DNA from 2 places in the Pseudoalteromonas sp. L23 genome. Region 2 is predicted to be linked to the other one. Evidence: riboswitches for the same ligand, from Rfam matches in the RefSeq annotation. Region 2 holds a riboswitch; the other holds the start of a gene.
The links. A riboswitch is a leader RNA that binds a small molecule or an ion and turns the genes downstream of it on or off. The one in region 2 is predicted to bind cobalamin.

Region 1 (5,481 bases), on a different contig from region 2:
TTGAAACGACACAATCGAGCGAATCAAGAAAACGTCGCCCCGACATCATACTGAAGCCTAAAACCAAAAAACTGATAGGAAAGCAACCGACATCCCGCCGGTGCATTGCATATCGGCTTATGCTTCTCAGGTGTGATGAAAGGGGAATTATACCAGTTGTATTAAGTAAATGATCTATCTTGAAGCGGGGAAATAGCTTTAGTAGCAAGGCAAAAATTTTGCTATTTAGTTGTTCTAAATGAGAAATTTTTAACGAAGCTAATATGCTATTTCACCCTTCAAATTGATTAGAGAATTAATTCAATTGGTATTAGCTGCTTATGAAACCTTCTACGGTTTTAGCAGTTAAGCTGCTTGCAAGTATTGCAAAAACTCTCAACGAGCTGTATCCCTAATTCGCTGTGCAAATAACTTTGTGGGGGGCGGTTTACCCGCCGAGAAGTTAAGTCTATTGTCGCGCTAGCTGCCAGCGCTTATTCACTTCCTCAAGTAACTGTTGATTAAACGGCACATCGATATTTTGCTTCGCTGCTAGCTCACAAATATACCCGCACATGGCGTCAATTTCTGTGCGTCTGTTATTCGTGATATCCTGATTCATTGAAGAGCGATTGTTTGCAGTTTGCGCCATTACGGTGTAAGCAAGCGTGACTAGCTCGCTAAGCGCTAAGTTCACGCCTGTACTTGTGGCCACAAGTTGTACTTCATTCATTAAATTAAGGATTTGGGCCGCGTATTTGGGCTGTCTTAGCTGACCATTTGCGACTTGTTCCAATGCACTTAACGGGTTAATGGCAATATTAACCGCCAGCTTTTTCCAAAGTGTTGGCATGATGTCAAACGTGGTTTGAGCATTGTCAAATGTGCTAAACAATTGCGAGAATACGCGCTGGTAGTGGCATTCAGCTGGTAAATTTAACGGCCCAAACCAAGTTGCACCTTGTCCTGTATGATGCACAGTGTCTGCGACTTTATAGCCTGCGATGGATGTGCTTAAGAAGTAGGCTGATTGTGTTTTATCAAGCGCTGCTAACTCACCAGACCAATCTACCATGCCATTATGACTAAGGATTAGCGTGCCATTTTTTGAAAGTGCAGGGTGAAGCGCTCGGAGTGCTTCGATGACCTGATATGCTTTAACAGGAATGATTAGCGTATCTATACTGCTAGCTGGAAGTTCTGCAAGCGTTTTTGTACTGCATGGGATGGTTTGTTGAATACTTGCTGTTTGATAGCGATAAGTCGCCGCGCGTTTGTTTCGAGTGATCAGCGTAATTTGATGAGATTGACTAAGGTGCTGGGCGAGCAGTAATCCTATCGCCCCTTCACCTAAAATATGTATGTTAGCCATGTTTTCTGTTGCGCCAACTTGCCCAAATATAAAATAGAACAAAATAACTGACCGCACCGGCTAAATCAGCGAAAAAATCAGCGGTAGATGCTTGGCGATACGGTAATGAATGTTGCATCCACTCAATTCCTGCACCATACAAGGACAGCAGTACTATGTGTGTCCATACTTTCACTTTAAAAGCATGGTGAGAGATAAACGCAAGCACAAAAAATACACCAAAATGCGCCACTTTATCGATATTTGGGAACAGCTTTGGAGACAAGCTAATTTCCTTTGCGAATAGCACCGTACATATAATTAAAGAGATAATCAAAAGAGCTTTATAAACGCGCCGTGTCACAATACATCCTACTTCTGTATGACTAAGCGAGCAGTATACCATCGAAAACTGTCCATTGGGTGAACATCCTAATACGCTGTTTAAAAACTTAAAGTAACTCAAATTAAGCATAAACTGCTATAATCGAGCCAAAATGACTTTAGGAGAGAAGCATGCCTTCATTTGATATTGTATCTGAAATTGATATGACAGAAGCAAAAAATACCGTAGACAACGCGGTTCGCGAGCTTGATACGCGTTTTGATTTTCGTGGCGTAGATGCATCAATCGAGCTTAACGGTGAAATGATCAACCTTAAAGCGGAAGCAGAACAGCAAGTTATGCAGTTGTTTGATATGTTAGTGGGTAAAGCGGCAAAGCGTGGCCTTGATGTGGCAAGCTTCGAGCTAAAAGACATTGAACGCTCAGGCAAATACGTATCGCGCAAGGTGGCGTTAAAACAAGGCATCGACAAAGAGATGGCGAAAAAACTGGTTAAGCTTATTAAAGACTCAAAAGTTAAAGTTCAAGCATCAATTCAAGGCGATACGGTGCGTGTAACGGGTAAAAAGCGTGACGATTTGCAAGAAACGATGCAATTGGTTCGTACCGGTGAGCTTGGCCAACCATTTCAATTCAAAAACTTCCGCGACTAATTACGCTTTACTTCATTCCAAAAGTGCATAGATTGCACTTTTGGATTTCTAGACGTCCATTGACAATCATTCCGAAACCCAAGACAATAGCCTCGCATTTTCAAGGTGCTGTACACAACCTAGTGTGGTTGCTAAGTGTATAGATAATCGGGAAACTGGTGCGAACACAAGGGAACACCTAATTGCGTTAATCAACAATAAATTGAATAAGACAGTTTATTGCACGTGATTAGCTTGGATCGGTTCTATGCCAGTGCTGCCCCCGCAACGGTAGAGTGAACTGCTAATTTGCAGGTTTACTGAGCCCGGAGACCGGCCTTGAAACAGTCACTTTGTGTTCTTGTACGGTGGGTACAAGTTAGGGGAAACCATGTTAAATAAAACTGCTCTAAGCGCGGCGATAGCGACGGCGCTCTCTTTTTCAGCGTTTGCTGATCAAAATGTTGAACATATCACTGTTACTGCCAATAAATTTGAACAATCTCTAGAAAGCGCACTGTCTGCCATTACGGTTATAGGTCGTGCTGAAATTGAAAAAAGCAATGTGCAAGATGTCGTATCGCTACTCGATAATGTCTCTGGTATTCAAGCGGTTAGAAACGGTGGCTTCGGCCAAAGCGTGAGTTTATTCCTACGCGGTAATGACGCTAAGCATACGCTAGTGTTAATCGATGGGGTTCGAGTGACGGATGCAAACTCCGGTGACAATTCGCTCACTAATTTACCACTTAATAGCATCGAAAGAATTGAGATCATTCGTGGTGCCAAAGCTGCGATTTATGGTTCAGATGCCATTGCTGGCGTGATTAACATTATTAGTCGCGAAGGGAATAACAATACTATCGCGTTTACTACTGGGAGTAACAATTACTCCAAGACCGAAGCGACGGTAAATTACAAAAAAGACAAGTTTAGTATTGCAGCTAATGCGGGTTACACTCATACCGATGGCTATGATGTGATTGAGAAAGACCCTGAAGCTGCAATCACAAAAAACCATGACCGTGATGGATATTATAACGGTAATGCCGGTTTAAATGTGCAGTATGGTGATGAAGAAAGTGGCATTTTTAGCTTACGTTCACAGTACAGTGAAGGTGAGGGGGAGTATGACTCTTTTGGTAGTGATGCTTACCGTTTCCATAACTACACCAATAAGTTGGCGTGGAAAAGACGTACTGATAAGTTTAGCCAAAGTGCGTCATACAGCTTAGGTAAGGAACAAAATGTTCAAATCGGTAATAGTGCTGACGATAACGCTTATATCACCAAACGCAGCCAATTTGAATATCAGTCGCAATATAGTTTAACTGAAGCTTTGATCTTCACGGGTAACTTTACCTTTCTAAATGAAGATGTTGGTGATTCTACCGCCTCTTTTTCAGAGCCTGAGCGTGATAATTTATCTTTAGCACTCGGTGGGTTTTACAACGATGAAAATTGGCTGGCAGAGGTTGTACTGAGAACGGATGATTATGATTTTCATGGTCGTGCAAACACCTACACGGTTGCTGTAGGCAAGCAACTCATGGATGGCCTAAGTGTTAAGTTGAATCATGGTACTGCCTTTAGAGCACCTTCTTTATCACAGGCGTTTGTGATTGATAGTCCTTACTATTTACCTAACCCAAATATTAAGCCAGAAGAAGCTACTAATAACGAAATTATTGTTACATGGAGCGGCGAGAACTTCCGTGTGGAAGCTGCGGTATACGATAACCGTATTACCGATAAAATCGTTTATCAGCAAAATGATAAATGGAAATACATCCCTTACAATGTTCAGCGCGCTGACTTTGAAGGTGCTGATCTTTCTGTTGAAATTGAAGACAACTTTGGTATCGAGCATACGGTAAATGTGAGTTATGTGAGTGCTAAAGACGCAGATACCGATAAGCAATTACAGCGCAGAGCGAGACGCACCTTAACTTATTCAGTCAGTAAAGAGTGGGAAAATGTCGACGCAACACTGACCTTAGTCCATAGAGGTAATCGCGACGAAAAAGTATGGGGAGCTGAAGGTGCATATACAGTGACTTTACCGTCATATACGCTGTTTAACTTAGCTGCTAACTATACGTTTTTCGACGGATTCAAGTTAAATGGCCGTATTGAAAACTTAACCGATAAGCGTTATTTCAATGCCACAGCGGGCGAAGCAAAAGATGGCTCTTTACTGGGCTATAAGCCACTAGGTAGACAAGCCTACGTTGGTGTGAGCTACAGCTTCTAATGCGTTAACTGCTTTTCAATACCCAGAGTGATCCATCGTGAGTAATGGATCACTTTTCTTATTTATCATTTAGGGCCTGTTGACCTTTGCTGTTTGGTTTTTGTTCTTCTGAGTGTGTTTTGATCGCGACGCTCGACTTGCCGCCTAGTAATCTAGGCAAAAGTTGAGCAACAATGAACAAAGCGTACTCAGGTGAACCCAAAGGGCAGCGCTTGACTGGCACTTCTACTGTGTTATCACCTGACTTACATAGAATAACTATGCTACGCAGGCTCTGCCTTGTATAAATACCAGTCAAACTGCTGCAAAAACAAACTTGAAAGATCAACAGGCCCTAGTTGCATTACATTTGTAACTGGTGTTCTGCTTTATGTGTGGTTGATAATAGATTTGATTTGTATTATTACTACCTTAAGGAAAAGAACATGAAGTCACTATTATTTGGGTTACTCACGCTTGGGATTGTCACATCAGCGCAAGCTTCGCTACCTGAAAACCAGCTTGAACCTCAATTTTCAACACAATCAATGACGGGCGATTTCGCTTGGTTTAACGCGCCATCGCAAACCTGTAATCGGATCCGCAGCATGATGTATTATCGCCACCCCGGCAACGATCACCTAACGCCTATATCTGTGCCTGTGATTTATACTGGTGGAGAGTGTTGGTCTACTGGCAGGACAACATCTAGCCAAGGTCCAAAGGAAATGTATACGCAGGTTTCAGATATCATTCATCAGCAATTTTCGAATGTAGAACATAACTACAAAGAGTTGACGACCGATATCGTCAATAATATTGCCGCACAATCTAGTTCAAATAAAGTAAGCCACACGACTAGTCTCTACGGCACTATGCATATGAAAATCGCAGGTAGAGTCGATGCACAAAATAAAGTACCGGTGTTGATCGATGGCTT
Region 2 (5,481 bases):
GTACATGTTAAAGAGGGTGGTGGTGATATTCTACCAACCGAACTTGACCACATCTCTAAAGGTGAAGCACGTGAAGGCTGTCGTCTAGCGTGTCAGGTTAATGTTAAAAACGACATGGAAATCGAAGTTGAAGAATCAATCTTCGGTGTTAAAAAGTGGGAATGTACTGTTATCTCTAACGATAACAAAGCAACTTTCATCAAGGAGCTAAAACTAGGCATCCCTGAAGGTGAAGTTGTACCTTTCCGTGCCGGTGGTTACATTCAGATTGAAGCACCAGCTCACCATGTTAAATATGCAGACTATGATATTCCTGAAGAATATCGTGCTGACTGGGAACGTTTTGGTTTCTTTAAGCTAGAGTCTAAAGTTGACGACGAAACGATCCGTGCGTACTCAATGGCTAACTACCCAGAAGAGTTTGGCATCATCATGCTAAACGTACGTATCGCAACTCCGCCGCCAAATAACCTAACATTACCTTGTGGTAAGATGTCATCGTACATCTGGTCACTTAAAGAAGGTGATAAGGTTACTATTTCTGGTCCATTCGGTGAATTCTTCGCGAAAGACACAGATGCAGAAATGGTATTTGTTGGTGGTGGTGCTGGTATGGCGCCAATGCGCTCACACATCTTCGATCAGCTTAAGCGTCTTAACTCTAAGCGTAAGATGTCTTTCTGGTACGGTGCACGTTCTAAGCGTGAAATGTTCTACGTGGAAGACTTTGACGGTCTAGCTGAAGAAAATGATAACTTCCAATGGCATGTTGCCCTTTCAGATCCTCAACCAGAGGATAACTGGGAAGGTTACACTGGCTTCATTCATAACGTACTTTTTGAAAACTATCTTAAGGACCATGAAGCGCCAGAAGATTGTGAGTTCTACATGTGTGGTCCTCCAATGATGAACGCGGCAGTTATTAACATGCTTAAAGACTTAGGTGTTGAAGACGAAAACATCCTACTTGATGACTTCGGTGGTTAATTAGGTTTCGGTCTAACAATGAACTTAAGTTAGAATATAAGCCCTCCAGCAAAATACTTTGCTCGAGGGCTTTTTTATACCCGTTGGTACTAAACTCAGGGAATTCTGATGCAAGCAAGTTACGCTTTTTTATCTCGATTTTTTATTATTTCGTTTTTATTCGTTTTTTTAACAGGGTGCCAAGACGCCAAACCTGAAGCCAAGGAAATTGTGCTGTCTGGTAAAACCATGGGCACGACTTACAACATCAAGGTATTCCCCGGTGAAAAGCCGCTCGAACAAGCGCAGTTGCACGATGAGGTCGAGCAAGCATTAAAGGCTGTTAATCAATCTATGTCCACCTATATCCCAGATTCTGAGATTAACCAGTTCAACCGTTTAGCCGCAAATACCGTTATGCCTATCAGTGAAGACTTTCGCTTGGTAGTTGCCGAATCTATCCGCCTTGGAAAGTCGACCAAAACGCTTGATGTTACGATGGGACCGCTTATCGATTTGTGGGGATTTGGTCCTGACAAAAGACCAACAATGCGTCCGTCACAGGTCGAGTTAGACGATATGCGCACTCGTATCGGTGTTGATAAGCTTATTTTAAATGACCGTGGTCTTGCGAAAACAGTTACGGGGCTGGAATTATCATTTTCTGCAACCGCTAAAGGCTATGGCATAGATAAGGTCGCTGAGGTGATTGAGAGTCATGATATTCATGACTATATGGTAGAAATCGGTGGCGAGCTTCGCGTTTCTGGCAAGAAGCCGGATGGTGAGTGGCGTATTGCTATCGAGAAACCCGATGCGCCTGTTGGTCAACGCCAAATTCACCGCGTGATAGAGCCTGGTAAAAACGGTATTGCAACTTCAGGAGACTACCGTATTTTTTATGAAATGGACGGTGAAACCTTTACACACCTTATTGACCCTACAACGGGTCGCCCAGTTAAACATGAGCTGGTGTCTGTAACGGTACTACATCCATCTGCGATGACGGCTGATGGCCTAGCGACAGCATTGACTGTGATGGGCACTGAGCGTGCAAAGGCGTATGCCACTGAGCATCAACTCCCCGTGTATTTGATGTATAAAAGTCCTGAAGGGATCAAGAGTTACGCGAGTGAAGCATTTCAGCCGTACTTGAATTAAGCTGTACAACACCCCATAATTTAATTGTGAGTGACGCCATGAAAGCGTATAATTTGCGCGTCGTCACTCAATTCAATGTAGCAATAAAAGGGGCTAGATAATGTCTTTATTCCTCCTTACTTTCGGTTTACTTATGCTTATCGCTGTTGCGATGGCTGTAGGCGTTATCGTACAAAAGAAATCCATGGCAAGTAGCTGTGGTGGTTTGGGCTCAATGGGCATTGACAAAATTTGTGATTGCGACGATCCATGCGACAAACGCAAAAAGCGGTTAGCAAAAGAAGAGATGTGGAAAGAAAACCAGATCCTATAACCGTAGAATGGTATTAATTGAAAACGCAAGCTTAGCTTGCGTTTTTGCTTTTTGGGTAACAAACCTCAGGTTAAGTAAAAATGCAGCGGCAGCTATATTTTGTTCGTCATGGTGAAACGACCCTATCAGGCCATTTACTTGGAGTGACAGATCCCGAACTCAGTAGTACTGGTGCTCAGCAATTGCTGCAATCGTTAACGAGCCTAAGTGGCCTGCAGGGTATTATTAGCTCTCCAAGGAAGCGCTGCCTGAATACAGCCACAGCCTTTGCAAAGCAGTATCAACTCCCCGTTGAGGTGGAGCCAAATCTCGCCGAATTTGATTTTGGATTATGGGATGGACAACCTTATGATACGCTTTGGCGAGAAACCCAATTTCCAAGTATTGGCGATTTTTGGCAAAACCCTTGGCTGCACACGCCTCCTGAGGGAGAGTCTATGTATGATTTTCATCATCGGGTTGCCACATGGTGGCACAGCATTTTGGAATCGCCAAGTGAAGAGTGTACCGCCGTCGTAGCGCATGCTGGAGTAATAAAAGCGCTTGTAGCACTTATTCTTGACCTATCGCCTGAGCTTACTGCATACCAATCGAAGATAGATATTCCTTATGCGGGTATAGTAAAAGTTGAGGTGTTTTACGACAGCAGCCAAACTGCTTGGCCAAAAGTTGTATTTTAGACGTCTAGACTTCATAATATTGCAAATTTCGTGATAGGCAGATATTGGGAATGAGGTGTGAGTCCTCAACTGTCCCCGCAACTGTAAGTGTATGAGTGTTACCTCTTGCATAAGTCAGATACCAAGGCCTATCTATATACTTAAGCGGGCAGACTTAAGTCAAAGTTGTCGCTTGTCTATAAGCTACTACTTTGCCGTGCCCAATCAGAGGTGCTATGGCAGTCACTCCACAGTTTCAAATCGATAAACTTAGCGTGCAGCTTGGTGGTAAAGCCATCTTAAAGGCACTCAGCTTTGCTATTAATTCGGGTGAATTTATTGGTTTGCTCGGACCGAATGGTGCTGGAAAGTCGACTTTGCTGCGCACTTTATATCAATACACAGCGCCAAGTTCTGGGTCGCTACTTTTCAATGGTAAGCCGCTAGCTAGTTATGGACGTAAAGCCTACGCGAGACATGTTGCTGTGGTGCTACAAGAGATCCCCGCTGAGTTTACTCTGCCATTATTTGATATGGTATTGATGGGGCTAACACCGAACAAATCACTGCTCGCGACAACGACGGCTGCTGAAAAACAGGCAATCTTACATGCCATTGAGCAGGTTGGATTGAGCCATAAATTAGAGCAATGTTTTAGCTCCTTGTCTGGTGGGGAGAAGCAAAGGGCAATGATCGCACGTGCCATGGTGCAAGCGCCTCAAGTATTGATAATGGATGAGCCCACCAGCCATTTGGACATTAAATATCAAATCCAAATTATGGAGCTGGCCAAACAGCTTGGTGTTACTATCATTGCGTCTTTTCACGACTTAAATTTGGCTAGCGCCTTGTGCGACCGCTTATTAGTATTAAATAACGGTGAGCTTGTTGCAGATGGGTCGCCACTTGAAGTCATTACCGAAAGCCTATTAAGCCAAGTTTTTGGGGTATGTGCAGAGGTTTCTACTGTCCGCCATCCGCCAAATAACAGTGAGATCCCACATATACGCTTTCATTACGGGTATCAATTATGATTGCCGCAAAGCGGATCGCGTTGATATCGATACTGCTATTGAGCTTGTGCTGTTTTAGCATGCTGATGGCACTTAAGATCGGTGCGATTGATTTATCTTGGCATACGGTTATACAAGCGATTATTAATTTCGATCCCAACGTACTTCAACAACGGGTGGTAGTTGAGCTTCGTCTGCCACGGACGTTACTGGCGATGAGCGCGGGAGCAGGACTGGCGATAGCGGGTCTTATTTTACAAACCGTGACGCGTAACCCGCTAGCTGATCCTTATTTATTTGGTATTTCTTCAGGTGCTTCATTCGGTGTGGTGGTGCTTATTGCGCTATTTGGTGCACAGTCTAGCCTAATGATGTCTGGGGCTGCATTTGTCGGAAGTTTGCTGTCTATCTTGCTGCTTTTATTTGTGGCAAAACGCAATGCACTACAGCAGGTAGAAACTATGCTCTTGGCGGGCGTCGCACTTTCTTTTCTGTTCAGTGCCTTTACTAGCTTGTTGCTCTATTGGAGTGACCCTCAAGCCATCAGTGCAATCTTGTTTTGGAATCTAGGCTCGTTTGCAAGGGCGAGCTGGCAATGGCTATGGCTTCCATGTTTGGTCGTGTTGCTGAGTTTTATCACGCTTTTAGTGATGCGTCGGCCGCTCAACGCCTTGTTACTCGGAGATGAGAGCGCCACCACGCTTGGCGTGAATGTAGGACGAGTGCGAATAGGTATGTTGTTATTGAGCTCCTTGCTCACCGCAGTACTTGTGGCTGCGTGCGGCGGAGTCGGATTTGTAGGCTTGATGATCCCGCATATCGTACGCTTTTTTATCTCGCAAGCAAAGGTCATTGGGCTTGTGGCCACCGCGCTTTGCGGTTCGCTTTTGATGCTATGGGTGGATGTATTGTCGCGCACGCTTATCGATAATCAGGAACTTCCTGTGGGGGTGATCACCGCCGCCATTGGCAGCGTGTTTTTCTTAGCATTGCTTATTTTCAAAAATCGCCGCTCTGGAGGCGTCGGAGTTACCCATGGTTAAACCGTTAGATACTCGCTTAAACACGCTTATTCAACAGCGCATCGACTTAAAAACCAAACCGCTAGGTGCGCTAGGTAAGCTTGAAGCTTTAGCTGTGCAGCTAGTACAGATCTTCTCACAAGGGCAGACGCAATTAGACATAGAGCAGTTAGCAATAACACGCCCTGCAATGTTTGTTTTTGCGGGTGACCATGGTATTGCAAGCCAAGGGGTTTCTATTGCGCCAAGCGAAGTAACTGGGCAAATGGTTGCAAACTTTGTGCAGGGGGGGGCCGCGATCAATGTCTTTTGTCGACAACTTGGTTGGCAGTTAACCGTAGTAGACT

Region 1: it holds a riboswitch for cobalamin, as region 2 does, so the genes downstream of both, L3V43_RS12135 (TonB-dependent receptor) here and L3V43_RS02480 (ABC transporter ATP-binding protein) in region 2, are expected to answer to the same signal.

The regions. Positions count from the first base shown of each region.
Region 1 covers NZ_JAKKCW010000006.1:129,889-135,369, reverse strand. The annotation lists gene L3V43_RS12150 (2-dehydropantoate 2-reductase) at 449-1,351, opposite strand; gene L3V43_RS12145 (VanZ family protein) at 1,344-1,694, opposite strand; gene L3V43_RS12140 (YajQ family cyclic di-GMP-binding protein) at 1,847-2,329, shown strand; cobalamin riboswitch at 2,419-2,665, shown strand; gene L3V43_RS12135 (TonB-dependent receptor) at 2,700-4,562, shown strand; gene L3V43_RS12130 (hypothetical protein) at 4,988-5,481, shown strand, end outside.
Region 2 covers NZ_JAKKCW010000001.1:536,526-542,006, reverse strand. The annotation lists gene nqrF (NADH:ubiquinone reductase (Na(+)-transporting) subunit F) at 1-987, shown strand, start outside; gene L3V43_RS02495 (FAD:protein FMN transferase) at 1,096-2,127, shown strand; gene nqrM ((Na+)-NQR maturation NqrM) at 2,228-2,440, shown strand; gene L3V43_RS02485 (histidine phosphatase family protein) at 2,521-3,120, shown strand; cobalamin riboswitch at 3,111-3,266, shown strand; gene L3V43_RS02480 (ABC transporter ATP-binding protein) at 3,336-4,133, shown strand; gene L3V43_RS02475 (iron ABC transporter permease) at 4,130-5,155, shown strand; gene cobT (nicotinate-nucleotide--dimethylbenzimidazole phosphoribosyltransferase) at 5,148-5,481, shown strand, end outside.